One region of the Micromonospora sp. NBC_01699 genome, then DNA from elsewhere that is predicted to be linked to it. Evidence: riboswitches for the same ligand, from Rfam matches in the RefSeq annotation. Region 1 holds a riboswitch; each other region holds the start of a gene.

Region 1 (5,709 bases):
CCGGCCAGGGAACTGTCCACCAGGATCTCCGAGGAGATCTACCTCACCGCCCTGGAAACCTCGGCCGGGCTGGCCGAACGGTTCGGCCCGCACCCGGCGTACGACCAGACCCGGGCCGCCCGGGGCCGGCTCCAGCCGGACCTGTGGGGGGTGGCCCCGACGCAGACCGCGCGCTGGACCGCCGTACGGGACCGGATCGCGGCTCACGGGCTGCGTAACTCGCTGCTGGTCGCGATCGCCCCGACCGCCACCATCGCGTCGATCGCCGGCTGCTACGAGTGCATCGAGCCGCAGGTGTCCAACCTGTTCAAGCGGGAGACCCTCTCCGGCGAGTTCCTCCAGATCAACACCGCGCTGGTCCGACAGCTCAAGGACCTCGGGCAGTGGACCGAGCAGGTCCGCACCGAGATCAGGCGGGCCGAGGGGTCGGTGCAGGGCATCGCGGCGCTGCCCGCCGAGGTACGCGAGCTGTTCCGTACCGCCTGGGAACTTCCGCAGCGGGCGCTGATCGACCTCGCCGCCGCCCGCTCCCCCTACATCGACCAGAGTCAGTCGCTGAACCTGTTCATGAGCGCACCGAACATCGGCAAGCTCTCCTCGATGTACCTGTACGCCTGGAAGTCCGGGCTGAAGACCACCTACTACCTGCGTTCCCGCCCCGCCACCCGGATCCAGCAGGCCACCGTCGCCATCGACCGGCCGGTGCTGGTCGCTGCCGACGAGGCGCTCGCCTGCTCCCTGGAGAACCCCGAGTCCTGCGAAGCCTGCCAGTAGTCCGCGACCGCACCCAGACGTGAGGCAACACGATGACGAGCACCGCCAAGACCTCCATGTTGCTCGACCCGGGGATGGACCTGACCCTGCGGCCGATGCGCTACCCGCACTTCTTCGACCGGTACCGGGACGCGATCAGGAACACCTGGACCGTCGAGGAGGTCGACCTGCACTCGGACCTGGCTGACCTCGGCCGGCTGACGCCGGCCGAACGGCACCTGGTCGGCCGCCTGGTCGCCTTCTTCGCCACCGGCGACACCATCGTCGCGAACAACCTGGTCCTCAACCTCTACCAGCACGTCAACTCGCCGGAGGGCCGGCTCTACCTGTCCCGGCAACTGTTCGAGGAGGCCGTGCACGTCCAGTTCTACCTCAACCTGCTCGACACCTACATACCGGACGAGGACGAGCGGTTCGCCGCGTTCGACGCGATCGAGAACATTCCCTCGATCCGCCGCAAGGCCGACTTCTGCTTCCGCTGGATCGACTCCATCTTCGAGCTGCGCGAACTGCGGACCCGCGACGACCGCCGCGCGTTCCTGCTCAACCTGATCTGCTTCGCCGCCTGCATCGAGGGCCTGTTCTTCTACGGTGCCTTCGCCTACGTCTACTTCCTCCGCTCCCGGGGCCTGCTGCACGGCCTCGCCTCCGGCACCAACTGGGTCTTCCGGGACGAGTCGATGCACATGGCGTTCGCCTTCGACGTCGTCGACACCGTCCGCCGGGAGGAACCGGACCTGTTCGACGACGACCTGCGCCAACAGGTACGCGACATGCTCGCCGAGGCCGTCGAGTGCGAGGTCCAGTTCGCCGAGGACCTGCTCGAACAGGGCATCTCCGGAATGTCCCCGACGGACATGCGCGAGTACCTCCAGCACGTCGCCGACCGCCGGCTGGCCCAACTCGACATCGCCCCGCTGTACGGCTCGAAGAACCCGTTCGCCTTCATGGAGCTCCAGGACGTGCAGGAGTTGTCGAACTTCTTCGAACGCCGGGTGTCGGCGTACCAGGTCGGGGTGAGTGGCACCGTCAGCTTCGACGACGACTTCTGACCGGGGACCGGTGGTGGGTGGGTGAGACGGCCCACCCACCACCGGACGGGACGCGTACGATGGGCGGCAGTGCTGGTTCGCCCCGCTTTCGCGGTGGGGCGTCGTAAGAGGGAACCCGGTGTGAAACCGGGACTGCCCCGCAGCGGTGAGTGGGAACGACCGCCGTCATGAGCACTGGACGCTGACGCGTCTGGGAAGCGACGGCCAGTAGGAGACCGGGTCACCCCGGTCGCGCCCGCGAGTCCGAAGACCTGCCCGCACCGCGTACGCGTCCGCGTACGCCGCCGTCGACCCCTCGGGAGGGTCAGGGCGAGGCCGGTCGTCGCGCCGTGCCCTGCCGTTTCCCTCCCGTGGTCGTCGGCCGACTTCGAGGGAAGGACACCCGTCTCGTGACCGCACCGTTCGGGCTGAGCACAGTGCTCGGCTACCCCCGCATCGGTCCGCACCGCGAACTCAAGCACGCCGTCGAGTCCTACTGGGCCGGCCGCATCGACGCGAACACCCTGGAGCAGACCGCCGCCGGCCTGCGTACGCAGGTGTGGCGCACGCTCCGGGACGCCGGCCTGGACGCCGTCCCGTCGAACACGTTCTCGTACTACGACCAGGTGCTCGACACCTCGGTCCTGATCGGCGCGATCCCGGACCGCTTCCGCCGGCTCGGGCTCGGCGAGCTGGACACCTACTTCGCGATGGCCCGGGGCACGGCCGAGCAGCCGGCCCTGGAGCTGACCAAGTGGTTCGACACGAACTACCACTACCTGGTGCCGGAGGTCGGTCCGGAGACGAGCTTCGTGGCCCTGCCGGACAAGGCACTGCGGGAGTACGCCGAGGCCGGGGCGCTCGGCATCACCACCCGACCGGTGCTGGTCGGACCGGCCACGTTCCTGCTGCTGGCCAAGGCGAGCGCCGGCGCACCGGACGGGTTCCGGCCGTTCGACCGACTCGACGACCTGGTCGACGTCTACGCCGACATCCTGGGCGCGTTGGCCTCGGCCGGGGTGGCCTGGGTCCAACTCGACGAACCGGCGTACGTCGCCGACCGCGACCCGGAGCAGATCGACGCGCTACGGACCGCGTACACCCGACTCGCCGCCCTGGAGCAGCGGCCCCGGCTGTTCGTCGCGTCCTACTTCGGCGAACTCGGCGACGCGTTGCCGGCCCTGCTGGACAGCCGGGTCGAGGCGGTCGGTCTCGACCTGGTCGCCGGACCCGGGAACCTGGACCGGCTCGCCGCCTACGGTCCGCTGCCGGGCCGGACGGTCGTCGCCGGGCTGGTCGACGGGCGCAACGTCTGGCGTACCGACCTGCGGGCCGCCGCCGGGACCGGGGCGATCCTGACCGGACTGGCCGACCACGTCGCGGTGTCGACGTCGTGTTCGCTGCTGCACGTGCCGGTCGACCTGGCCGCCGAAACCGGCCTCGACCCACGACTGCGGGACCGGCTGGCGTTCGCCCGGCAGAAGGTCGACGAGGTGGTGGCGCTCGGCCGGGCGCTGCGCGACGGAATCGCGGCCCTGCCCGCCCCCGCCCCCGCGACGCCCGCCAACTGGCGCGACGACGCGGTCCGGGCCCGGCTGGACGCGCTGGGTCCCGAACACCTCCGGCGCGGCCCGTACGCCGAACGGGCAACCGCGCAGCAGGCCCGGCTCGGGCTGCCGCCGCTGCCGACGACCACCATCGGGTCGTTCCCGCAAACCGACGAACTCCGCCGGGCGCGGGCGGCGCACCGGGCCGGTCGCCTCGACGACGCCGGCTACGCCGAACGGATGCGCGCCGAGGTGGCGCAGGTGATCGCCGTACAGGAACGGCTCGGGCTCGACGTGCTGGTCCACGGTGAGCCGGAACGCAACGACATGGTGCAGTACTTCGGCGAGCAGCTCGACGGCTTCGCCGCCACCGAGCACGGCTGGGTGCAGTCGTACGGCTCCCGGTGCGTACGCCCACCGATCATCTACGGCGACGTCGCCCGACCGGCGGCGATGACCGTGGGCTGGTCGACCTACGCGCAGTCGCTGACGCACCGGCCGGTCAAGGGCATGCTCACCGGGCCGGTGACGATCCTGGCCTGGTCGTTCGTCCGGGCCGACCAGCCGCTGGCGCACACCGCGAACCAGGTGGCGCTGGCGCTGCGGGACGAGGCACGGGACCTGGAGGCCGCCGGCATCCGGATCATCCAGGTCGACGAGCCGGCACTGCGGGAAACCCTGCCGTTGCGCCGGTCGGAGCAGAAGGCGTACCTCGACTGGGCGGTGGCGGCGTTCCGGCTCGCCACCAGCGGGGTCGGCGACGGCACCCAGATCCACACCCACCTGTGCTACTCCGAGTTCGGCGAGGTCCTGCCCGCGATCGACGCCCTCGACGCCGACGTCACCAGCATCGAGGCGTCCCGGTCGAGGATGGAGATCCTGGACGACCTGCACACCACCGGCTACGGGCGCGGCGTCGGGCCGGGCGTGTACGACATCCACTCGCCCCGCGTACCGGAGCAGTCGGAGATCACCGACGCGCTGCGCCGGGCGGTCCGCGCGGTGCCCGCCGACCGGCTCTGGGTCAACCCGGACTGCGGGTTGAAGACCCGCGGGTACGCGGAGGTCGAACAGGCCCTCGCCCGGCTCGTCGCCTCGGCCGCCGAGGTACGCGGCACCCTCGCCTGAGTGCGTGGTGGGGCGGCGCCACCCGGCCGCCCCACCACGTGCCGCCCGGTCTCCGGGCCCCCGCGCGAGGAGGAGGTGCGAGATCGACCAGATGTGGGCGATGGTCCATAATCGTTCCCCTCGGAACCCATCCCCTCGGAGGCACCGTGAGTGACCAGCCCGGTCCGGCAAGCCGGCTCGACACGACGGTGGCGCACCCCGCACGCCGCTACAACTACTGGCTCGGCGGTAAGGACAACTTCGCCGCCGACCGGCTCTCCGGCGACCAGGTCGCCGCCGCGTTCCCCACGGTCAAGCAGGCCGCCCGGGAGAACCGGGCGTTCCTGCAACGGGCGGTCGGCTTCCTGGCCGGCGAGGCCGGCATCCGCCAGTTCCTCGACATCGGCACCGGGCTGCCCACGGCGGACAACACCCACGAGGTCGCCCAGCGGATCGCACCCCGGTCGCGGATCGTCTACGCGGACAACGATCCGCTCGTGATGGCCCATGCTCGGGCCCTGCTCACCTCCTCGCCGGAGGGCCGGACGGCCTACCTCGAACGGGATCTGCGCGACCCCGGGTCGATCCTGGACGACGAGCAGTTGCACGCCACCCTGGACCTGGGTCAGCCGGTCGGCCTGATGCTGGTCGCGATCCTGCACTTCGTACGGGACTTCGAGGACCCGTACGGTGTCGTCGGCCGACTCGTCGAGTCGTTGCCGTCGGGCAGCTACCTCGCCATGTCCCACGGCACGTACGACGGGCTGCCGGCGGCCGCGGTCGAGCGGTTGGAGCAGGCCAACGCCGCGACCGGCGGACTGAGCCGACCCCGTAGCCGGGACGAGCTGGCCCGGTTCTTCACCGGCCTGGACCTGGTCGACCCGGGCATCGTCCCGGTGGGCGACTGGCGACCCGCCCCCGACGCCGACCGACCGGACCCGGTCGACATCTGCATGTACGGGGCCGTCGCCCGCATCCCCTGAACGGCGCCCGAGCCCCGGGCCCCGCGGCCGGACCGAGCCGGTCCGGTGTTCGACCGCGTACGGCGAACACGGACCGGCGATTCGGGCCGGAGGGAATCGCGCGCCACGAACGAAGCCTGTGGAAATCTGGAATTTCCCCGAGAGGGGCTCCGACCGGGAGAAAGCCCGGTTCAGACGGGATGTTGGACGCCGGCCGAGCAGATCGGACAGGTCGGGACCACCTCGTCGGGCACACCGAGCGCGGCAAACCCGTCGATCGCCGCGCGC
Region 2 (5,709 bases), 1.1 Mb from region 1:
CCGCCGCGAACGTCCCCCGGCGGCCCGCACCCGTCGGTGACGACCCGCCGCTGCTGTCCGCGACGAGCATCCTGGTCCGCTACGGCGTCACCGTCGCCGTCCGTGGCGTCGATCTGGACCTGCACGCCGGCAAGGTAGTGGTCGTGATGGGCCGCAACGGCTCCGGGAAGTCCTCCCTGCTCTGGGCGATCCAGGGCAGCGGCCCACGCCAGGACGGCAGGGTACGCGTCGCCGGCGACGATCCGAAGGATCTGCCCAGCGGCGCGGCACGGGCCCTGGTCGGGTTGGTCCCGCAGTCCGCTGGTGACCTGCTCTTCCTGGAGACGGTCGAGCAGGAGTGCGAGGCCGCCGACCGGGAGTCGCGGGCGGCCCCCGGCTCCTGCCGACAACTGCTCGACCGTCTCGCGCCGGGCATCGCCGACGACAAACACCCGCGCGACCTGTCCGAGGGACAACGGCTCGCCCTCGTCCTGGCCATCCAGCTCACCGCGGCGCCGAGGGTGATGCTGCTCGACGAGCCGACCCGCGGGCTCGACTACCCGGCCAAGGCCGCCCTCGGCACGATGATCGCCGACCTGGCCGGGCAGGGCCGGGCGGTGGTCGTCGCCACCCACGATGTCGAGTTCGTCGCCCGCATCGCCGACCGGGTCGTCGTCCTCGCCGAGGGAGAGATCGTCTCCGACGGCCCGACGGCCGAGGTTCTCGGCGGATCCCCGGCGTTCGCGACCCAGGTCGCGAAGATCCTCGGCCCGGACTGGCTCACCGTCGCCGAGGTCGACGCCGCACTGGGTCGGCGGGCCGGAGCGAGCCGGGACTCCGTACCGTGCGGGGAGGAGCGGTGACGCGTCGGTGGGGTCGTGACGACCAGGCCGTACGGCTGGGGCCGCGTTCGGCGGTGGTGTTGACCCTGGCCTCGATCGCCGGGCTGATGATGTTCGTCTGGCCGCTGCTGGTACGGGTCGAGCCGCAGAGCATGCAGCACGGTCCGGACGCCCCGTTCGTGTTCATCGGCATCCTGCCGATCCTCATCGTGGTCGTCCTCGCCGAACTCTCCGAGGGCGGCATGGACGCCAAGGCGCTGGCGATGCTCGGCGTCCTCTCGGCCGTCAACGCGGCCCTGCGCCCGCTCGGCGCCGGCACCGCCGGGATCGAGACCGTCTTCTTCGTGCTCGTCCTCGCCGGCCGGGTCTTCGGCGCCGGCTTCGGGTTCGTACTCGGATGCACGTCGCTGTTCGCGTCGGCGTTGCTGACCGCCGGGGTCGGACCGTGGCTGCCGTTCCAGATGCTCTGCTCGGCGTGGATCGGCATGGGCGCCGGCCTGCTGCCACGTGGGGTGACCGGCAGGGCCGAGATCGCGATGCTCGTCGGCTACGGCGTCGTCGTCGCCTACGCCTTCGGGTTCCTGATGAACCTGTGGTTCTGGCCGTTCATCACCGGCGCCGAGGTCGACTACTACGCCGGGCACATCTCCTATGTTCCCGGCGCGCCGGTGCTGGAGAACCTGCACCGTTTCGCGATCTTCACGCTGTTGACCTCGACCGCGGGCTGGGACACCGGCCGGGCGATCACCAACACCGTCGCGATCCTCATGCTCGGTCCGGCCGTGTTGGCGACGCTGCGCCGGGCGGCCCGCCGGGCCTCCTACGGCGTGGTCGCAACGTTCGGACCGACCACCCCGGCGGCGGCGCCACCCGACGCTGTCGCCCTGCCCGCGGCACCCCGTGCCGCCGACGACGGTGACGTCGCCAACACCGCCTGATCCGCTGTCAGCGCCGACCGGCGGTCACCACCGAACCGGCGTCACCCCCGGCCCGCTGCCGCATCGTCGCGACGCCGACGGGTGAGGAGCATCAGGGCGATCCCGCCGCCGACAGTGCCGAGCCCGACGACGGAGAAGGTCACGATCGACAGGCCGGTGGTCGGCAGGTTGCCGCCTGCGCCGTTCGGCGGCGCTGTCGTGGTGGCCGGCGCGGACGTCGGAGTCGCCGTGACGGAACCGCTGGGGCCGGGGGTGCTCGACGGGGTCTGGCTGGGGTTACCGGTCGGACTCTGCGACGGCCCGCCGCTCGAAGTCGCGGACACGGTGGGCGAAGGTGTGGCTGAGCCGGTGGGGGAGGCGGTCGGTGTCGGCCCGGTGCCGTCGTCGGCACCGATCTCGCCGAGGGGGACCTGGGTGAGCCCGAGAATGGCCTGCGTGGTCGCCCGCCGCCACTGGTCGAGCGCGAACTCCTCGATCCCGGAGGCGACGGCCGAGGCGAAACTCTCGGGCGTGTAGGCGATGGCACCGGCGTGGGCGGCGGCCGCGCCACCGTTCGCGGCGGTCAGCTGCTGGGCCACGACGAACTCGGCGGCGTTCCCGGCGGCGTCGGTGTCGCCGGCGGCGGCCAGCGCCTGCCCGCCCAGGCCGGTGCTGTTGGTGTTGGGATAGTCGGTGACGACGGAGCCGTTGAACGAGCCGTTCTCGGCCTGCACCGACCGGAGCCAGTCGGTGGCGGCCGCGACGGGCTCCGAGGTGCCGGTGGCGCCGGCCCGCTCGGCGGCGATCAACGCCTGGACGACCATACCGGTGGTGTCCACGTCGGGAATCCGGTTGTCTTCGGGGTCCTCGGCGCAGGAGGTGCCGCCGGCCCCCGGGTAGAGTCGGAAGCCGCCGCCGGGACACTGCTGTGTGACGAGGAAGTCGACGACCGGCTGCGGTACGCCACCGGAGCGGGCCAGTCCGAGCACCGCGAGGGACTGCCCGAACATGTTCTCGCCCATCAGACTGCCGGCGTAGTCGTCGTGGAGCCACCCGTTCATCGGCCCGTCCTCGGCGCCGAAGACGAGGTCGAGGGTCCGCTGTCGCCAGTTGTCGCCGCCGAAGTCGGTGCCGTCCTCGCCGCCGGCTGCGGCTGCGGCGAGGACCTTGGCGGTGCTCCCGCCGTCCCGGTACGCGAGGTCGCCGTCGCGGAAGACCGCGTAGCCGTCACCGTTCGCGGCGACCGCTTCGGTGATCTGCGTGACCGCCGCGGGTTGGGTGCCGGTTGCCTGCAACGCGAACAGGGCGTCGATGGTCAGGCCCCAGTCCGTGCCGGCGAAGCCGGGCAAGCCTCCGTCGACGAGCTGCCCGGTGAGCCAGTCGGCGGCGAGTTCGGCGGCTTGGGCGGCCACCGGGTCGGGGGCGGCCTCGGCGGCACGCGGGCTCGACAACGGGCCGACGCCGGCCACGACGGCGGTGACGATTCCGACGAGGGTGACGGTCACGGGAGCGAGCGGGCCACGGGGCATGGCGGGTGCCTTTCCGGACGGTGACCGGGTCCCGTCCGCCGCGCCGCAGGGTGGCGGACACGCACGAAGGGGGCTCGATCCGCATTCCACGACAGATGACGCCGTACGTTCCAGTTCGGGCATTCCGGCTTGCGGACCAGGGGTTCGCACACGGTTGCGGGTCAGCGCCGGATTTGCACCGGCTTCCCCCGACTGGGAACGAATGAAGTTGTGCGCGCGGCAACGGGTGGAAGTGGTCGCGCGAGCCGGACGTTACGGCATCCGGCCTGGCGGGACAACCGAAGGCGACCCCGCGTACGCGGGGTCGCGGGCGGTTCCGGCCCGGATCCCATCGTCGGGGCGATTGACGGCCATACTGTCCTCTGTGCACACTGACCGCGACAACTTGATAGCCGCGCGTTGATAGGGGAAGTCCGGTCGAAACCCGGCGCTGGCCCGCAACGGTAGGCGACAGGCCATCCAGGTCTGCCGCGAGCCCGAATGCCTGTCGGCGCGTGTCCAGGATTCCTCCATCCGTCGTGGCTCACGGGTCGGAACCATCCGGCCTCCTGTGCGCGTTGGGTCGGGTCGTCTCGACCACGGGGCCAGGAAAGGCCCAGCTTGATGGTCCTCTCGTCCCCGCGCGTTCGTGCCGCGTTGGCCGCCCTCACCATGATCGCCACGGCCACGCCGGCCACGGCATCCTCGCCGCCGACCCACAACCGTGTCGACGCCGCCGCCGGATGGCTTGCCCGGCAGATGGTCGACGGCGACCACCTCGAAACCGTCTTCGGCGACGTCTCCTATCCGGACGCCGGGCTGACCATCGACGCCGTCTTCGCCTTCGCCGCCGCGAAGTCGTCCGGCACCAACGCCGCCGCGGCCACGACCTGGCTCGGGCAGCCCTCGGTGCTCACCGGCTACGTCGGCGACGGCATCGGCGAGGCGTACGCGGGTGCGACCGCCAAGCTCTCCCTCGCCGCCCAGGTCAGTGGCCTCGACCCGGCCTCGTTCGGCGGGGTCGACCTCCTCACCCGCCTTCGTGGCCTTCAGGACCCGTCGGGTCGGTTCTCCGACCGGTCCGCGTACGGCGACTTCAGCAACGCGTTGTCCCAGTCCTTCGCGATCCTCGCTCTTGACCGGGCCGGTGGCGCTCCGTCGGCGGCGGTGGACTTCCTCGTCGGGAGCCGGTGCGCCGACGGCGGGTTCCCGGTGCAGTTCGGGCAGCCGACCTGCGAGAGCGACGTGGACGCGACCGCGATGGCCGTCCAGGCGCTCATCGCCGCCGACCACCGCCCCGCCGCGAGGCCGGGCATCGGGTGGCTGGTCGGTGTCCAGGCCGCCGACGGTTCGTTCACGGGCGCCGGCGTTGCCAACGCCAACAGCACCGGTCTGGCCGCGCAGGCGTTGGCGGCCGCCGGACGCCCCGTTGCCTGGCTCAGGGCGCGACAGTTCATCCTCGGACTCCAGGTCGGCTGTACCGGTGCCGCATCCGACCGGGGCGCGATCGCCTACGGCGCCGCGGGCTTCGACCCGGGCACCGCCCCGCGCGCCACCGCACAGGCAGTCCCCGGCGCAGCCGGCGCCCCGCTCGGCAGCCTCTCCGCCGCCGGATCGTCCTCAACCGCGCCGACGCTGGCCTGCCAGCCGTAACGCGAACCGTCGTGGTGGGGTGGCGCCGACCCGGGCCACCCCACCGCCGCCGTGGACCCGCTCGCCCGACCGGTTGCTCCGGCGCTTGAGACGCACGTCACACTCATCCGAGAACCGGAAGCGGGATGCCGGTCGTCTAGCCCGGTGTGAGAGGACGTGGCCCGGTGGGCGATTCCCAGCCGGACGGGAAGGCGATGCCTTCCAGCGCGCCACGAGCCATCGACAAGGAGACCAGATGGTACGCGTGGTGAGCGTCGAGGAGATGGCGCCGACGGCGTACGCCTGGCCGGTGCACGCGCAGGGGCTGAGTCTGCGGGCCGGGCGGCACATGGCCGTCGACGGACTCGACCTCGCGCTGGGGATCGGTGTGCACGGGCTGCTCGGCCCGAACGGCGCCGGCAAGACGACGCTGATCCGGGCGCTCGCCACCGTGCTGCGGCCGGTGTCCGGTCGGCTGGAGATCCTCGGCCAGCCCGTCCACGGCGATGGCGATCTACGGGCGGTCCGGCGCGCACTCGGTTACCTGCCGCAGGACTTCGGGTACTACCGCCGGTTCACCGTCCGGGAGTTCCTGGAGTACGTCGCGTGGCTGAAGGAGATGCCGCCGCGCGACGTACCCGACGCCGTGCAACGGGCGATCGAGCGGGTCGACCTCACCGCGCGGGCCGGCAGCACCATGCGGTCGCTCTCCGGCGGCATGGTACGCCGCGTCGGCATCGCCCAGGCGATCGTGAGCGCACCGACCCTCCTGTTGCTGGACGAGCCCACCGTCGGCCTCGATCCGGAACAGCGGATGACCATCCGGGCGAT
Region 3 (5,709 bases), 420 kb from region 1:
CCGGTGCCGGCAGGGCGGAGGCCCTGCCGATCACCCGGTGACGGGGTTACTCGGAGCCGTCGTCCTCCAGGTCACCCTCGGTGCGCACGTACAGCTCGCGCAGGGCGTCGAGGGTGGCCTGCTCCGGGTGCTCCCAGAGCTGCCGGTCGGCCGCTTCGAGCAGCCGCTCGGTGATGCCGTGCAGCGCCCACGGGTTCGACTCGGTGAGGAACTTCTGGTTCTCCGGGTCGAGCGCGTACGTCTCGGCCAGTTTCTCGTACATCCAGTCGGCGACGACGCCGGCGGTGGCGTCGTACCCGAACAGGTAGTCGACGGTCGCGGCCAGCTCGAACGCGCCCTTGTAGCCGTGCCGGCGCATAGCGGCCAGCCAGCGGGGGTTGACCACCCGGGCGCGGAAGATCCGGGCGGTCTCCTCGCTCAACGTACGGGTGCGCACCGCGTCCGGCCGGGTGCTGTCCCCGATGTACGCCGCCGGTGCCTTCCCGGTGAGCGCCCGGACGGTGGCGATCATGCCGCCGTGGTACTGGAAGTAGTCGTCGGAGTCGGCGATGTCGTGCTCGCGGGTGTCGGTGTTCTTCACCGCCACCGCTATCCGCTTGTACGCCGTCTCCATGTCGCCGCGGGCGGGCACCCCGTCGACGCCCCGGCCGTAGGCGTAACCGCCCCAGACGGCGTACACCTCGGCGAGGTCGGCGTCGTCGCGCCAGTTCCGGCTGTCGATCAGCGGCAGCAGTCCGGCCCCGTACGCGCCGGGCTTGGAGCCGAAGATGCGCATGGTGGACCGGCGCTCGTCACCGTGCTCGGCCCGGTCGGCGAGGGCGTGTGCCCGTACGTAGTTCGACTCGTCCGGCTCGTCGAGTCCGGCGACCAGCCGTACGGCGTCGTCGAGCAGGGCCACCACGTGCGGGAACGCGTCCCGGAAGAAGCCGCTGATCCGCATCGTCACGTCGATCCGGGGTCGGCCGAGTTCGGCCAGGTCGACCGGTTCGAGTCCGGTGACCCGGCGGGACGCCTCGTCCCAGCGCGGCCGTACGCCGAGCAGCGCCAGCACCTCGGCGATGTCGTCACCGGCGGTACGCATGGCGCTGGTGCCCCACATCGACAGCCCGACCGAGCGCGGCCACTCGCCGGTGTCGGCCCGGTAGCGGGCCAGCAGCGAGTCGGCCATCGCCTGCCCGGTCTCCCAGGCGAGCCGGCTCGGCACCGCCTTCGGGTCGACGGAGTAGAAGTTGCGGCCGGTGGGTAGCACGTTGACCAGGCCGCGCAGCGGCGACCCGCTCGGGCCGGCGGCCACGTATCCGCCATCGAGCGCGTGCAGCACCGCGGTCATCTCGTCGGTGGTCCGGTCCAGCCGGGGCACGATCTCGTCGGCCGCGAACTCCAGCACCCGGACCACCGGCGCGTGGTCGGCCACCGAGTCGCCGAGCACCCGCTCGCACACCTGCGCCGCGACCCCGGTCGCCCAGTCCCGTTCCTCCATCGCCAGCACCAGCGCGCGGGCGGTCTCCTCGATCCGGTCCACCTCGACGCGGGCGGCGGTGCCGTCCTCGGTCAGCCCGAGCGCTTCGCGCAGGCCGGGCAGGGCGGCGACCTGACCGGCCCACATCTGCCGGGCCCGGAGCATGGCCAGCACCAGGTCGACCCGGTTCTGTCCGCTCGGCGCCACCCCGAGCACGTGCAGCCCGTCGCGGATCTGTACGTCCTTGACCTCGCAGAGCCAGCCGTCGACGTGCAGGATGAACTCGTCGAACTCGGCGTCGTGCGGGCGGTCGGACAGGCCGAGGTCGTGGTCGAGCTTGGCGGCCTGGATCAGGGTCCAGATCTGGGCCCGGATCGCCGGCAGCTTCGCCGGGTCGAGCGCGGCGATGTTCGAGTGTTCGTCCAGGAGCTGTTCCAGCCGGGCGATGTCGCCGTAGCTGTCGGCGCGGGCCATCGGCGGGATCAGGTGGTCGACCAGGGTGGCGTGCGCCCGCCGCTTGGCCTGGGTGCCCTCACCGGGGTCGTTGACCAGGAACGGGTAGATCAGCGGCAGGTCGCCGAGGGCGGCGTCGGAGCCGCAGGCGGCGGACATGCCGAGGGTCTTGCCGGGCAGCCACTCCAGGTTGCCGTGCTTGCCGACGTGCACCATCGCGTGCGCGCCGAACTCGTCGGCCAGCCACCGGTACGCGGCCAGGTAGTGGTGGCTCGGCGGCAGGTCCGGATCGTGGTAGATGGCGACCGGGTTCTCCCCGAAGCCGCGCGGCGGCTGGACCATGACGACGGTGTTGCCGGCCCGCAGCGCGGCGAGCACGATCTCACCCTCGGGGTCGCGGGAGGTGTCCACGAACAGCTCACCGGGCGGCGGTCCCCAGTGCCGTTCCATGCCCTCGCGCAGCTGCGCCGGGAGGGTGTCGTACCAGGTGCGGTAGCGGCTGGCCGGGATCCGGATCGGGTTGGCTTCGAGCTGTTGCTCGGTGAGCCAGTTGAGGTCCTGGCCACCGGCGGCGATCAGTGCGTGCACCAGGGCGTCGCCGTCACCGGCGGCCACTCCGGGGAACGCGTCCGGGCCGTCGGTCGGGCCGATGTCGTACCCCTGCTCGCGCATGGCGGTGAGCAGCCGGACGACGCTGGCCGGCGTGTCGAGGCCGACCGCGTTGCCGATCCGGGCGTGCTTGGTCGGGTACGCCGACAGCATCAGCACGATCCGACGCTCGGCCTTCGGGGTGTGCCGCAGCGAGCCGTGCCGGACCGCGATGCCGGCGACCCGCGCGGACCGCTCGGGGTCGGCGACGTAGACGGTCAGCCCGTCGGAGTCGATCTCCTTGAACGAGAACGGCACGGTGATGATCCGGCCGTCGAACTCGGGGATGGCGACCTGGGTGGCGGTGTCCAGCGGGGAGAGGCCGTCGTCGTTGTCGGCCCAGACGGCGCGGCTGCTGGTGAGGCAGAGCCCCTGGAGGATCGGCACGTCGAGGGCGGCGAGCGCGCCGACGTCCCAGGCTTCGTCGTCACCGCCGGCACCGGCCTCGGCGGGGCGGGTGCCACCGGCGGCGAGCACGGTCACGACCAGCGCGTCGGCCTCGCCGAGGGTCTCCAACAGGGCGGCTGCGGGGCTGCGCAGCGAGGCGCAGTAGATCGGCAGCGGTCGGCCACCGGTGTCCTCGATCGCGGCGCAGAGCGTCTCGACAAAGGCGGTGTTGCCGGCGACGTGATGGGCCCGGTAGTAGAGCACCCCGATCACCGGCCCGGCGGTGTTGCGCTCCTCGCGCTCCAGCCGGCCCCACTCCGGGGTCGGCACCGGCGGGGCGAAGCCGTAGCCGGTGAGCAGGACCGTGTCGGAGAGGAACCGGTGCAGCTCGGTGAGGTTCGCCGGTCCACCGTGCGCGAGGTAGGCGTGGGCTTCCGCGGCCACCCCGGCGGGCACGGTCGAGCGGCGCATCAGCTCCGCGTCCGGTGCCTGTTCACCACCGAGGAGTACGACCGGCAGCGCCCCGGCCAGCAGCGAGTCCAGCCCCTCCTCCCAGGCGCGGTAGCCGCCGAGGATGCGTACGACCACCAGGTCGACGCCGTCGAGCAGGGCGGGCAGGTCCTCGACCGAGGTGCGGGCCGGGTTCGCCAGCCGGAAGTCGGCGCCACTTGCCCTGCCGCTGAGCAGGTCGGTGTCCGAGGTGGAGAGGAGCAGGATCATCGGGCACCGCGCAGGGCGTGGCGTGACATGGTGGTTCCTCCCTCGGGGTCCGCGCCCCGGGTTCGTCGGTTGCGGCTCGGGGCGGGCCCGGACGGGTCCGCTCCACGCCGCGCGGTGACCCGGAGTCTCCTGGCTCCCGGATCGTCGCTCGCCCCGGTCTTCCCGCCCGTGTGGGCCGTGACCGTGTCGGGGTCCGCTCCCCGGTAACAGTGGCGGGACCGCGCCGGGATCTCACCGGCTTCCTCCACCTGTCGCCGCGTTCAGCGGTTCTCACTCTCACGACTCGGACCCCGGTTCGTCAAGCCGCTCCCGCCAGGGGTGCTGGTGTGCCGGTCGGCGTGCCGCCGGGGTGGGCCCACGCAGGCCGTAGTATCCGCCGGGTGTGGTCACCACGAGGGCGGTCGGCACCGGACGCCTGTCCGGGGACACTGCGCGTACATGTCGCCGCCGACGGGAACCTGGCTCGGGTGCGGGTGCCCGGTGGGCGGTTGCACACCGAACAGCTCGTCGCGCTGACCGCCGCCGCGCTCGATCTGGGTGACGGCGCCCTGGAGTTGACCTCGCGCGGCAACGTGCAGCTGCGTGGCCTGCGGGCGGGCACCGAGCGGGACCTGGCCGCCCGGTTGTACGCGGCCGGGCTGTTGCCGTCAGAGAGCCACGAACGCGTACGCAACGTGATCGCTTCCGTACTCAGTGGTCGGATCGGTGGGGGGCTGCTCGACGTCCGGGCGCTGGTCGATGAGCTGGACGAGGGGCTCTGCGCGGATCCGGTGCTGGCCGGGTTGCCGGGCCGGTTCCTGTTCACCGTCGACGACGGGCGGGGCGACGTGACCGGCTTCGGCGCGGACGTCGGGCTGCTCGCCGTACCGGGCGGGGCGGTGGCGGTGCTGCTGGCCGGCACCGACACGGGGGTACGCGTACCGCCGGCGGCCGCCGCGTCGACCGCCCTGCTCGCCGCCCGCGCCTTCCTCACCGAGTCCACCGCCCAGCACAGCACCGCCTGGCGGCTGGCAGAACTCGACAACGGCGTACGCACCATCACCGCCCGGTTGCACGCGGCGCTGGACCTGCCGATGGTCGCCCCCGTGCCCGCCGACATCCCCGAGACGCCGAACCGGGCGCCGGTCGGGTTGGTGGACCAGCTCGACGGGCGGGTCGCGCTCGCGGCGGTGGTGCCGCTCGGTCGACTCACCGACACCCAGCTCATCGCGTTGGCGGCGGCCGCCGGGGCGGGCGGCGACGAGATCAACATCACTCCGTGGCGCACCGTTGTCGTACCCGATCTGGACACCGGCGAGGCTGGGCGCCGGCTGGCGACACTGGCCGCCGCGGGTCTGGTGGCCGATGCCGCCGCCGGTTGGGTCGGCGTGACCGGCTGCGCCGGGTCGCCCGGCTGCGCGAAGGCGCTCGCGAACGTACGGACCGACGCGACGGTGGTGCACGCCGCCGCGCCGTCGGGGCCGACCGGACTGCCGGTGCACTGGGTCGGTTGCGAGCGGCGCTGCGGCCGGCCGACGGACCGGCATGTCGAGGTGCTGGCCACCATCGAGGGTTACCAGGTCAGCCTGGACGGTCGACCGCGCTCGCGGTCGGCGACGCTGGACGAGACCGCCGCCACGATCGCGGCGGCACGGAGGGGTACGTGATCGACTACGTCCGCGACGGTGCGGAGATCTACCGCCGGTCGTTCGCCACTATCCGCGCCGAGGCTGACCTGTCGGGCCTGCCCGACGACGTCGCGACGGTGGCCGTACGCATGATCCATGCCTGCGGCATGGTCGACCTGCCGGCGGACGTCGCCCACTCCCCCGGCGTGGTGTCGGCGGCGCGGGCGGCGCTGCGCGCCGGGGCGCCGATCCTCTGTGACGCCGAGATGGTCGCCGCCGGGGTCACCCGGACCCGGCTGCCCGCCGACAACGAGGTGATCTGCACCCTGCGCGATCCTCGGGTGCCGGCCCTGGCGGCGCAACTCGGCACCACCCGCAGCGCCGCCGCGCTGGACCTGTGGGGCGATCGGCTCGACGGCGCGGTGGTCGCCGTGG
Region 4 (5,709 bases), 4.1 Mb from region 1:
ACTGGAACGGCAGCCGGGTGAGCGAGCCGCCGTTCGCCGGCATGTACTGGACCCCGGCCCAGCAGTTGGCCCACCTGACCGTCAACGGCGCCTCGGTGCGCGCCGGTGACCTCTACGCCTCCGGCACCGTCTCCGGTCAGCGGCGTGACCAGGTCGGCTCGTTCCTGGAGCTGAGCTGGGGCGGCAGCGAGCCGCTGACCCTGTCCGACGGAACCACCCGTACCTTCCTCGAAGACGGCGACACCGTCACCATCACCGCCACCGCCCCCGGCCCCAATGGCCGCCCTGTCGCCCTGGGCGAAGTAACCGGCACCATCACCCCCGCCCGCTGACCGTCCCCAGATCGGTCTTCGTGATCATCGAGCGGTTTCGGTTTGTGGTTAAGCGGTTTACCGATCGTGGTGGGCAACCGGTCGCGGGTTGAGTAGCGAGTCGCACAGATTGTGTGAAGTCCTCCCGTCGTACTGAGGCATGTTGCTCTCGGTGATGCGCAGTGCACGCTGTGCCGTGTAAGAATACCGGCTAAAGCACTTTTATGTGCATAAACCAGGGCGAAAGAGGTATAAAATGCAGCTTGATCTCGCGCGCGCTACGTGGCGTAAGAGCACCCGTTCGAACGACCAGGGCTGGTGTGTCGAGGTGGCCGACAACGTGGCCGACGTGATCGGTGTCCGCGACTCGAAGGACATCGCCGGCCCGGTGCTCGCGTTCAACCCGGCAAACTGGTCCGCGTTCGTCGGCGCGGCGCGATCCGGCGCTTTCGACGGCTGATCCAGACCAACCTCAGAGTTTGGCTTCGGGCGGCCCCGCCCAATCCGTGATAGGTCGGGGCCGCCCGCGTGCGTCCGGCACCGGTTGCCGCCCGGCCAAACAAAATCAAAAGCCATTTGGTACGGGGTGAGCCGCACTGCCCGCCGTGATCGGCTCCGGGTTGCGGCTCATCGGGCTCTCATCCGTGCTCTCGCCCGCTCCAACAGGGCGTTCGCTCGGGCGAGGACTCATATCTACCGCCTCGGCCATTCGGGCCCACGGTTCACCTCGGTACGACGGTCGGGAGGGCTGGCGGCGCCGCTGTTCCTCTCGGGGTACTCGTCGGCTCCGCGAACACGAGGCGCGGATGCCACAGGTGGACGCCGACCGAGCGCTGGAGTGGTCGGTCACGAAGCCGTGGCGCTTCGAGAGCGGCGAACTGCCCGCCCGTACGGTCGACGTGAAGGCCATGTGCGACCTGTACGGCGCCGACGAGCAGACCACCACCGCCCTGACCGCCATCGCCCCGCACACCAAGTCCAAGGGCTGGTGGCACGACCACGCGGACATCCCACCCTGGTTCGAGCTGTTCATCGGTCTCGAAGAGGCCGCGAGCAAGCTCCGCGAGTACCGGTTCAGGTTGCCGTCGGTGAGCCCGAGCTCGTCCCGGAGCTGCGCCAGCGGTCCTGGTGGATCGCCGCCGACAGCGGTCGGCGCCGCCGCCAGCCGTGTCGTTCCAGGTCGGGAGTCTGCTCGAAGTGGGTCACCGGGCCCAGGCAGAGCCAGGCGACCGGACGGATGGAGGCCGGGATGCCGAGCAGGTCACGCAGGAACGGCTCCCGGTAGAACGACACCCAGCCGACCCCGAGTCGCTCGGCGCTGGCCGCCAGCCAGAGGTTCTGGATCGCCAGGCAGACCGAGTAGAGACCGGCGTCGGCGATCGCGTGCCGGCCGAGCACCGACGGGCCACCCCGCTCCGGGTCGTAGGTGACGACGATCGACAGGGTCGACTCGCGTACGCCGTCGATTTTTATCCCCGCGAACCGCCGCGCGGCGTCGCCGTCCAGGGTGGCCGCGAAGTTGTCCCGCTCCCGCTCGACGTGCCGGTGGAACTCCTGCCGCAGGTCCGGATCCCGGACCAGGACGAAGTCCCAGGGCTGGGAGAGCCCGACGCTCGGCGCCGCGTGCGCCGCCGCCAGTACGCGCTGTAGCACCTCGTCATCGATCGGCGCCCCGGTGAACTGGCCGCGTACGTCCCGGCGACGGTGGATGACCCGGTAGAGATCCGTGTCCAAGGCAGGCTCCCGCTGCGCTCGTGCCCCGAGAACGGGGCTGATGAACGCGAGGCCGGTCTTCGGACTCCCGGATCTGCGCTGGTCACCCGCCTTCCCAGCCCTGTTCGGGCCAGTGGCCGCGTCTGGTACGCGTGGGTGGCAGCTCCCCGGTCACCGCGGCGGGCCCGTGCCGGATTCACACCGGCTTCCCGATTCTCCCCGCTCGCGCGGGGCACCTCGCAACGTTTGTGCCAGTGCGCACCCTAACGGGATCGGCTCCGGGGCGGGTCCGGCCGTCGCCCGGGTCACGTTCTCGTCGCCTTCCGCGAATGTTCGCGTGGATGGTCGGTCACCCACCGTACGGTGAGGGTTGGGGAGGTGTGATGGCGACGGTAGCGGTGACCCGGCTGGTGCAGGCGTCCGCCGACGAGCTGTGGCGGGTCTTCACCGACCTGCCGGGCCGGTCCGACTGGCTCTCCACCATCAGCGGGATCGAGGTGCTGACCGCCGGTCCGACGCGGGTCGGCACGGTCTGGCGGGAGAGTCACCGCCTGCCGGACGGCACCGAGCTGATCGAGGAGTTCCGGGTGGACGAGGCCAGTCCGCCGCATCGGCTCACGGTCAGCTCGTCCGGCGTCGGCGTGAACTACCGGACCGCGTACTCCTTCACACCGGTCGAGGGGCGGCGTCGTCGGCGCGGCGGCTGGACGGCGGTGAGCGTGGTCCAGGAGGGCGCGGTCACCGCACCGTACGGGCGACTGCTCGCGTTGGTGTTCGGCGGGCTGGCCGCCCGTACCGTCGAGGGCGCGTTGCGTCGTGACCTGGCCGACCTGGCCGCCGTGGTCACCCCGCTCGACCCCGAACACCCGGGTGGCCGGGCCGCCGCCTGACCTGACGGGTGCCGGTCCGGGGCGGCTGGGTAGGGTGCCCGGCGGAGGTGCTGGATGCGATCGCGGGGCCGGAGGGTGGGTCGACGCCGGCCGGCAGTGGTCGTGATCGCGGCCGTGCTGGTCGTGGCGGCGGTCGCGGTGATCACGTACCGGGTGCTCGCTCCGGCCGAGGTGCTCACCCCCGCCCGCGCGGACTATCCGGCTCCGGTGAGCGCGGCGACCGGGGTGGTCGGCACCCTCGCCTCCGCCCCGCTGATCGTCGACCGTCGGCTGCGGATCTACGCCACCACCCGCCAGGTCCGCGCCGACGCGCCGGTGGACGCCCGGACCCGGCGTACCCCGTACTGGTCGTTCCGACGCTGGCCGGCCGAGCTGATCGGCGTCGTGGCCGGCGGAACCACCGTGGTCAGCCGGTGGTCGGACGGCGACCTGGTCGCGCTGGACGCGCGTACCGGCCGGATCAGGTGGCGGGCCGACGGCCCACCCCCGGGACACGGGTACGACGGGCGGCGCACCGGGGCCAGCACGAACTACACCCCCGCCGGACTGATCCCGGCCACCGGACGCGGCGGGCGGACCGTACTGGTGCTGATCGGCGGGTCGGGACTGCGCGGCCTCGACCTGACCGACGGGCGCGAGCTGTGGCGGGTCGACATCGACGGCTCCTGCCGGGCCGGTGCGCTCACCACCACCGCCGGCCAGCTCGTCACCGTCGACGCCTGCGCATCTCCGCAGGTGGCGGAGTTCCACGACGTGGAGACCGGCCGGCTGGTCAACCGGTGGCGGCCGGAGGACGCCGGACCCGAGCTGGGTCTGGTGCCCATCGGCTGCGGCAACGGCGCCTCGAACTGCCCGGCGATGCGTACGACCAGCGGCGGCAACAGCCGTGGTTGGCTGGTGGACCGGGGCGAGCCGGCGCCGATTCCGGTGCTCGACGCGGCCGAGGTGGTGCTCGACGGCGACGTGGCGCTGACGCCGAGCGGCAACGAGCTGGTGGCGCGTTCGGTGCGGTCCGGGGCGGAGTTGTGGCGGCGGACCGGGCCGGTGCCGGCGCGGATAGTGGCCGTACAGCCGGGGCGGGTGCACCTGCTCACCGACGCACACGAGCTGATCACCCTCGACGCGACGACCGGGGCGCAGAGGTCGAGTTTCCCGCTGGTCGCGGGCGACGAGGTGGTGCCCTGGCGACCCGGTTTCGCGTACGCCTCGGACGGGTTCGTCGCGATCGAGCGGGTGGCGCGGGCGGCGCCATCGGACGCCGCCGACGCGCAGTTCTACGCCGCTGGGCAGCCGGTCATCCTCGCCGCCACCTGAGTTCCCGGCCCGGAACACCCGGGAAGGCAGGAGCACCACCGAGGCGCCCGGCCGGGCGGTTTCCCGGCAGTGGGGCCGGAGGGCTTCCAACAGGTGATAGTTGCCGCATTCTGCTCTTATCCGGACAGAAGCGCAAGTATCGTCCGATACGCGGTCGGATATCGGCTGCCACCGGTCGCCGGTGAACCTTCCCGAAAGTGAGAACGCTTCATGCGTCGCGTACGTACCTGGGCGATCGTCGCCGTTGCCTCCGCGGGCCTGGCGCTGACCACGCTGCCGGCCCTCGCGGCCCCCACGGACAGCACCGTGGTCACCTTCAACGTCGTCGGCGCCGGCCTGGACATCACCGCACCGGAGACCGCACATCTCGGCAGCGGCCTGCCCGGCGACGACATCGCCGGCTCGATCGGCACCGTACGCGTGGTCGACGAGCGCGGATCCGGCAACGCCTCCTGGGTCGCCACGGTCACCTCAACCCACTTCGAGACCGGCGGCGGGTCCCCGACCGAGCGGGTCCTGGCCAGCCAGGTCGACTACTGGTCCGGACCGGGCGCCGAGCAGGTCGGCACCGGAAGCTTCGTACCCGGACAGCTCACCGCAGCCAACGCCCAACCGCTCGACACGGTCGTGCCGCTCACCGCGTTCACCCACAGTGGTGGCACCGGCGTGAACAGCGTGGCCTGGTCGCCAACCCTCATCGTGCACGTGCCGCTCGCCGCGGAGGTGGGTCTCTACACCGGGACGGTGACACATTCGGTGGCCTGACCGGGGCGCCCGGCGGGTCGGGGCGACGACGCTGACACTGCTCTGCGTCGGAGCCCTGGCCTCGCCGGCCGTGGCGGATCCGGGCGACGCGGAGGGCACCATCGGGATCCAGCTGCTGGAGGCACCGGCCGACCGCCGGCTCGACCCCCGGGCCCACACGTACATCATCGACCACCTGGCGCCGGGCACCGACGTCGAGCGCCAGGTGAAGATCGCCAACCGGTCCGATCGCAGGCAACGCCTCCAGCTCTACGCCGGGGCGGCGACCGTCGACCGGGAACAGTTCCGGTTCGCCGAGGGGCGGACGGCCAACGAGCTGACCTCCTGGGTCACCCTGAGCGAGGACGAAATCGACCTCGACGCCGGTGAGTCCGCCGAGGTCAGCGCCGTGGTCAGGGTGCCGGCGAAGGCGTCGGCCGGCGAGCGGTACGCGGTCATCTGGGCCTCGGCCACCTCCGCCCCGGTAGCCGGTGCCAACGTCACCAAGGTGCACCGGGTCGGCATCCGGCTCTACCTGGACATCGGGGCCGGTGGCGAACCGGCGTCCTCCTTCGACATCGGGGAGTTCACCGCCGGACGGGCCCCGAACGGGCAGGCATCGCTCACCATCGGAGTACGCAACACCGGTGGCCGAGCCCTGGACATGACCGGGAAGGTCTCGCTCGCCGATGGGCCCGGCGGGGTCAGGGCGGGTCCGTTCGACGTGGTCGACGGCA

The links. Region 1 has a riboswitch for cobalamin ahead of metE (5-methyltetrahydropteroyltriglutamate--homocysteine S-methyltransferase). Riboswitches for the same ligand answer to the same signal wherever they lie in the genome.
Region 2: another riboswitch for cobalamin. It lies ahead of OG792_RS19680 (prenyltransferase/squalene oxidase repeat-containing protein); the one in region 1 lies ahead of metE (5-methyltetrahydropteroyltriglutamate--homocysteine S-methyltransferase).
Region 3: another riboswitch for cobalamin. It lies ahead of cobN (cobaltochelatase subunit CobN); the one in region 1 lies ahead of metE (5-methyltetrahydropteroyltriglutamate--homocysteine S-methyltransferase).
Region 4: another riboswitch for cobalamin. It lies ahead of bluB (5,6-dimethylbenzimidazole synthase); the one in region 1 lies ahead of metE (5-methyltetrahydropteroyltriglutamate--homocysteine S-methyltransferase).

What each region holds. Positions count from the first base shown of each region.
Region 1 covers NZ_CP109199.1:3,472,462-3,478,170, reverse strand. The annotation lists gene OG792_RS15225 (ribonucleoside-diphosphate reductase subunit alpha) at 1-774, shown strand, start outside; gene OG792_RS15220 (ribonucleotide-diphosphate reductase subunit beta) at 807-1,826, shown strand; cobalamin riboswitch at 1,883-2,099, shown strand; gene metE (5-methyltetrahydropteroyltriglutamate--homocysteine S-methyltransferase) at 2,216-4,480, shown strand; gene OG792_RS15210 (SAM-dependent methyltransferase) at 4,627-5,442, shown strand; gene OG792_RS15205 (AfsR/SARP family transcriptional regulator) at 5,613-5,709, opposite strand, start outside.
Region 2 covers NZ_CP109199.1:4,590,907-4,596,615, reverse strand. The annotation lists gene OG792_RS19695 (ABC transporter ATP-binding protein) at 1-842, shown strand, start outside; gene OG792_RS19690 (ECF transporter S component) at 839-1,759, shown strand; gene OG792_RS19685 (prenyltransferase/squalene oxidase repeat-containing protein) at 1,801-3,243, opposite strand; cobalamin riboswitch at 3,385-3,456, opposite strand; cobalamin riboswitch at 3,651-3,773, shown strand; gene OG792_RS19680 (prenyltransferase/squalene oxidase repeat-containing protein) at 3,871-4,899, shown strand; gene OG792_RS19675 (ATP-binding cassette domain-containing protein) at 5,135-5,709, shown strand, end outside.
Region 3 covers NZ_CP109199.1:3,048,551-3,054,259, reverse strand. The annotation lists gene cobN (cobaltochelatase subunit CobN) at 47-3,667, opposite strand; cobalamin riboswitch at 3,791-3,911, opposite strand; gene cobG (precorrin-3B synthase) at 4,048-5,313, shown strand; gene OG792_RS13610 (precorrin-8X methylmutase) at 5,313-5,709, shown strand, end outside.
Region 4 covers NZ_CP109199.1:7,672,193-7,677,901, reverse strand. The annotation lists gene fahA (fumarylacetoacetase) at 1-332, shown strand, start outside; gene OG792_RS31685 (DUF397 domain-containing protein) at 568-771, shown strand; partial or broken gene OG792_RS31680 (helix-turn-helix domain-containing protein) at 917-1,246, shown strand; gene bluB (5,6-dimethylbenzimidazole synthase) at 1,386-2,045, opposite strand; cobalamin riboswitch at 2,079-2,279, opposite strand; gene OG792_RS31670 (SRPBCC family protein) at 2,408-2,914, shown strand; gene OG792_RS31665 (outer membrane protein assembly factor BamB family protein) at 3,017-4,228, shown strand; gene OG792_RS31660 (hypothetical protein) at 4,439-4,993, shown strand; gene OG792_RS31655 (hypothetical protein) at 5,064-5,709, shown strand, end outside.